2 regions of the Exiguobacterium sp. S22-S28 genome follow, and region 2 is predicted to be linked to the other one. Evidence: a T-box and tRNA genes for the amino acid it is inferred to sense, from the RefSeq annotation. Region 2 holds a T-box; the other holds one or more tRNA genes.
The links. The T-box of region 2 lies ahead of leuS (leucine--tRNA ligase). A T-box ahead of a tRNA ligase gene usually reads a tRNA of that ligase, here a tRNA-Leu.
Positions count from the first base shown of each region.

Region 1 (3,112 bases), on a different contig from region 2:
GACTGTGCCGCCTGTAATATCTTCCAGTCGGTTTAAGCAGCGGAGAAACGTACTTTTTCCGGACCCAGAAGGTCCAATGACACAAACGACTTCTTTTTCTTTGATTTCAACGGAAATGTCCTTTAACACTTCGTTCGAGCCAAACGACTTCTTTAATTGTTTCACTTCAATGATACTCATCGTAGCGTAAACCTCCGTTCCAAAAATTTCCCTAGCAGTGAAAGGAGATAGATGACGACGAAATACATCAGACCGACGACGGTCCAGACGATGAACGGTTCAAACGTCGTCGCCTGTTGCACTTGTCCCTGTTGCGTCAAATCCGCGATGCCGATGATCGATAATAACGATGTATCTTTTAAGCTGATGATCGATTGATTTGTAATCGTCGGTAACATACGACGAAATGCTTGCGGCAAAATGATTTGTGTCATCGTTTGACGCCCCGTCATACCAAGGGAACGGGCTGCTTCAGTTTGTCCTTTATCAATCGATTGAATCCCGGCCCGGATGATTTCAGCGAAGTAGGCTCCAGCATTGATCGCGACAGTCAAAATCCCGGCATACATCCGGTCCATCGACAGCCACTCGAGCGAATTGAGTCCAAAATAGATAAAGAACAATTGGACGATAAAGGGAGTTCCCCGAATAACATCGATATAGACAATGGCGATTCCGTTTAAAATCTTAAGTGGTGATAAACGCATCAATGCGACGATCAAGCCGATTAAAAATCCAACAATGACCGCGATGATAAAGATATAAAGGGTAATTTGTAACCCTTCCAAGAAAAACGGAAACGCCGTTTTTGCGACTTCCATCAGTGACTCAACTCCCTTGTCATTCGTTCAAATGGCTTATTTTAAATACGTATCGACGATTTTATCGTACTCGCCGTTTTCTTTGAGGTTAGCCAATCCTTTGTTGATTTTTTTCATCAACTCTTCGTTTTCACCTTTTAAGACGGCGATTCCATAATTATCACCATTCAAACGATCCCCGACTAATTTCAGACCCAGGTTTTGTTGTTTGTTTGCATATGAGATAACTGGATAATCTTCAATCAATGCTGCAGCATTTCCATTTTTGACTTCTTGGAACATCGCAGGACTGTCGTTGAATTGTGTGACCGTAATGCCTAACTTATCTGCATTATCCGTCGCATATTTTGCACCTGTTGTTCCCTTTTTGACAGCTACTTTCTGTCCTTTCAAATCATCAACTGATTTGATTTTGTTTTCATCTTCTTTGACGACTAAAATCAACCCAGCTTTAAAGTAAGGGTCTGAGAACGTCACGACTTTTTTCCGATCATCCGTGATGCTCATACCAGCAATCGCGACATCCAATTGATTGGCTTGAAGGGCTGGAATGATTCCGCTGAAATCCATTGCTTCAAACTTGATTTTAAAATCTTGATCCTTCGCAATGGCTTTAATGAGGTCAATATCGATTCCTTTATATGTGTCCCCGTCTTTATATTCAAACGGTGGATATGTGACATCGATTCCGACTTTGTATGTCTTGTCTTTCGAAACCTCGTCTTTTGATCCGATGCTACACGCACTTAATACCATTAAACAGCTAAGCAGTAAAAATAAAACCGATAAATGCTTTTTCATGTTGTTACTCCTCTCTTGAAAGCAAATGCCTTCTTCCTTGTATTTTCTTCAAAAATTTTTCCTTAACACATATTTTATCAGAAAAATTCAAATTTTACGAACTAACTTATTAAGGCATACATTAAAATTTTTCAAAATAAAAATAGGAGCACCCTTCTTACGAAGAGTACTCCTATTTTTGCTTTAAAATGCCGCCGAGAGGACTTGAACCTCCACGGTGTTGCCACCACTAGATTCTGAGTCTAGCGCGTCTACCAGTTCCGCCACGACGACTTCTATTTATGTTACTAGAATACTAAATAGTTGTTTTCGTGTCAACGGTTTCATTGATTTTTTTAGACTTCTTTTGGCTGTTCATTCAAAATACGGCGAACGAATTGTTCTACCACATCATCATACGTATCCGGATCTTCGAAATAAGCCATCGCGTGGGCTGCATTTGGAATGACAACCAATTCTTTCTCCGTCGGACAGGCTTCGTATAATTCATAGACCATTGAAGTCGGAACAAACGTATCAGCACCGCCGTGTAAAAATAAAATAGGGACAGTCGCTCGTCTGACTTGTTTGATCGCTGACGCCTCACTGAAAAAATAACCGGCTTTTAGTTTCGTTAAGATACTGGTCATCGCCAAAAACGGAAAGTGCGGCAAACGGTACATCCGTTTCATTTGATAGGCGAGGACGGCATTGACTGACGTGTACGCGCAGTCAGAAATGATCCCTTTAATTTGTGACGGCAACTTTTCCCCACTCGTCATCAGGACCGTTGCACCGCCCATTGAGACACCATGCAAGAAAATCGCACTTTCTTGACCTAGACGCGCAATCAAGTATTCACTCCACCGGAGACAGTCTTCCCGGTCATGCCATCCAAAACCGATGTAATTCCCATCACTTTTTCCATGTCCCCGGTTATCCGGCATCATGACATGGAAACCGGCTTGGTGATACAAATAAGCAAATCCGGCTAAATCCGTACCAACACCTCCATAGCCGTGAACGAGGATCACAACCCGTTCAGATGGAACAAGCGGCGGCAAATAATGCCCGCGCAATGTCAATCCATCGTGTGCTGTTACTTCAATCAGCTCAAGCGGTTGTTCTTTGATCCACGTTTGACCCGGCTGCATCAAACGGACCATTTCGTCGCTTAAATCACGATTGTTGGATAAAAAGGGTTTAGGGTTGGTCGCGATTGCCATTTCATAAAAATAATAACTCGCTGCAAGCATCCCTGATCCAAGTACACCCAGACCAATTTTTGTTCGTTTACGCATCACTGTCCACTCCTCATCCGCTCTTATAACTCAATTTGTAGCTGCGCTGAAGATGCCGTATCCTCTTCTTGTAAAATGTGCTGACGCAGACGGTGCTCCTGTTGTGCTTTACGGTAAGCAAATTCCTGTACCAATTCTTGTCCCGTAAATCCTTCATCGACAATTTCAGCCAACAAGTCCGTTTCTGTCGTTACGATTTCTTCAGGATTT
Region 1 covers NZ_JBHFFC010000028.1:89,494-92,605, reverse strand. The annotation lists gene ACHA8N_RS11675 (amino acid ABC transporter ATP-binding protein) at 1-180, opposite strand, end outside; gene ACHA8N_RS11670 (amino acid ABC transporter permease) at 177-821, opposite strand; gene ACHA8N_RS11665 (transporter substrate-binding domain-containing protein) at 858-1,577, opposite strand; tRNA gene ACHA8N_RS11660 (tRNA-Leu) at 1,812-1,895, opposite strand; gene ACHA8N_RS11655 (alpha/beta hydrolase) at 1,958-2,902, opposite strand; gene ACHA8N_RS11650 (hypothetical protein) at 2,926-3,112, opposite strand, start outside.
Region 1: it has a tRNA-Leu gene. The T-box ahead of leuS (leucine--tRNA ligase) is inferred to sense a tRNA for this amino acid. The anticodon was not compared.

Region 2 (3,112 bases):
CCCCGTCCAGACCGTTCTCCGACCAAGACACCGAGGCATCGAGTGGTCCCATGAACATTTCGTACAAACGAAGCGTATCCGCACCGTGCGACTTGACGATCTCATCCGGATTAATAACGTTTCCGCGTGATTTCGACATTTTTTCGTTGTTTTCGCCAAGGATCATCCCTTGGTTATACAACTTTTGGAACGGTTCCTTCGTCGGCACGACACCGATGTCATACAAGACTTTGTGCCAGAAGCGGGCATACAGCAAGTGAAGAACGGCATGCTCTGCTCCACCGATATAAATATCGACCGGGAGCCAGTATTTTAATTTCTCCGGATCTGCGATCGCTTCTTCGTTATGCGGATCGATGAAACGAAGGTAATACCAGCAGCTGCCGCCCCATTGCGGCATCGTGTTCGTCTCACGGCGTCCTTTAAGTCCTGTGACAGGATCCGTGTAATCGAGCCAGTCTTCTGCAAGTGCCAATGGAGATTCACCTGTCCCGGACGGCTTGATTTCCGGAATCATCGGCAATTCAAGCGGAAGTTCTGATTTATCAAGTGTCTTCATTGTTCCGTCTTCCATGTGGACGACCGGGATTGGTTCTCCCCAGTACCGCTGACGGCTGAATAACCAGTCACGCAACCGGAATGTGATTTTTTTCCGTCCGACTTGATTTGTCTCCAGTTCTGCGATAATCGTGTCGATGGCCTCTTGTTTTGAAAGTCCGTCGAGCATTTGTGAATTGACATGCTCGCCTTCTCCCGTATACGCTGCTTGGTCGACGTTGCCGCCCTTTACGACTTCGATGATCGGAAGGTCAAACTGTTTCGCAAATTCATGGTCCCGCTCATCGTGTGCCGGAACTGCCATGATGGCCCCTGTTCCGTATGTCGCTAAGACATAATCAGCAATCCAGATCGGAAGACGTTCGCCGGAAATCGGATTGACGGCAAAGGCTCCTGTGAAGACACCCGTTTTTTCTTTCGCAAGATCGGTCCGCTCCAAGTCCGATTTCGTCTGAACAGACGCGATGTACGTTTTGACGGCTTCTTCGTGATCGGTTGTCGTGATGTCCGCGACGAATGGATGCTCCGGTGCAAGGACAAGATAGGTTGCTCCGAATACGGTATCCGGACGTGTCGTAAAGACCGTCACTTGTTTTTTATGACCATCAATCGTAAAGTCGATTTCCGCTCCTTCCGATTTTCCGATCCAGTTCCGTTGCATTTCTTTGACGGATTCCGGCCAGTCGAGCTCATCCAAATCTTCGAGCAAACGGTCCGCGTACTCTGTGATTTTCAAGACCCACTGCCGCATCGGGACACGGACGACCGGATGATTTCCACGTTCGGATAACCCGTCGATGACTTCTTCGTTCGCAAGCACTGTTCCGAGCGCCGGGCACCAGTTGACGGCTACTTCGTCGACAAAAGCGAGTCCTTGTTCATACAATTTCGTAAAGATCCACTGTGTCCATTTGTAATATTTCGGATCCGTCGTATTGATTTCACGGTCCCAATCGTAAGAAAACCCTAAATCTTTTAACTGACGTTTGAACGTCTCGATGTTTTGAGCGGTGAATTCCCGTGGATCATTTCCTGTATCAAGGGCGTATTGTTCCGCCGGTAGACCAAATGCATCCCATCCCATTGGGTGAAGGACGTTATAGCCCTGCATGCGTTTCATACGTGCGAGGATATCCGTTGCCGTGTATCCTTCCGGGTGTCCGACATGCAGTCCTGCTCCCGATGGATAAGGAAACATGTCTAGCGCATAAAACCCTTCTTTTTCTGGATCTTCTGTTGTTACGAACGCATTGTCTTGCTCCCAACGCGCTTGCCATTTTGGTTCGATCTCGCGATGATTGTACGGCATCTCTATTCCTCCTCTGAATATACAAAAAAACCGGTCTCCGCCCCTAGGAATAGGGACGAAAGACCGGTTTGTCTCCCGCGGTACCACCCACGTTGTCTGCTGAAGCAGACCACTTGATTCACGGATAACGGTGTGAAGGACCGGATTCGCTACTTCTGTTCACGAATCATGCTCCCTGACGAGTTCAAGGATGATTCCGACTGGTTTGCACCGACCACCAGCTCTCTAAACGGAATGACTCCCTTACTACTTCAGTTCGTCGCAATGGACTATCTATGTGTTAGTGTAAGCTGAATCTTCCCTTATCGTCAACGGTTCCGTAAAATTTCTCCGATTGCCGCATGCGACGAAACGATATGGTCGGCGTGATGCAGGGCTTGTGCCGGCATTCGATCATCCAGCAAGGCGATGACTTCCATTCCCGCTTCCTTTGCCCCGATCATGCCGTTCGCTGCATCTTCAATGACGATACAGGCCTCCGGTGCTTGATCAATCCGTTGTGCTGCCAATCGAAAAATCGCCGGATCCGGTTTTGACCGTGGCACTTCAAATCCGCTTGTGTACGCATCGACCGTCAATCCGTAATGCGTGATGACGCGTTTGATTTTTTCAAGTGAACTCGACGACGCAATGGCCACCTTGTATCCTTCCGTCCGCGCAAGCGCCATCAACTCACGGACACCGTCTTTTAACCCACACTCTTCCGGCTTGGCATGCTGTTGAAATAATTCATGTTCAAGCGCAAGCAACGATTCCGTCGAATGCGGCAAATCATGTTGGGTGATCAGTTCCTGCCACATTTCGTCCCCTGTTTTCCCCATGAACGTCGCGTATTGAATACGATCGAGCGGAATCGCTAATGTCTGGAACATCTGCTGATGCACTTTAAAATATTGAATTTCACTATCCAGGATGACCCCATCCATATCAAAAATCAGACCGGTTTTTTTCATTCTGTTCCCTCCTTTCAATCAGATTACCAAAAAGGCGCGAAAAAAAGAGGACACTTCTTTTTTTCGCACCTTCTTTACGCTTCTAGTTTTTTCTTCGGTACTGCCCGGATGAATGTAAACCCAGCCACGATAATCAGTCCGATTAACGTCAAGAAGACGGCATTCATTCCTGAGACATCATAAATCAATCCACCGACGGTCGGACTGATCATCCGTCCGGCCGATGCTGCGATATTGACGTATCCTTGGAACTCCCCTTCTTTACCGATCGGCGCCAAGCGTGCTGCCATTG
Region 2 covers NZ_JBHFFC010000015.1:1,743-4,854, reverse strand. The annotation lists gene leuS (leucine--tRNA ligase) at 1-1,867, opposite strand, end outside; T-box leader at 1,916-2,136, opposite strand; gene ACHA8N_RS04610 (HAD family hydrolase) at 2,176-2,820, opposite strand; gene ACHA8N_RS04605 (MDR family MFS transporter) at 2,895-3,112, opposite strand, start outside.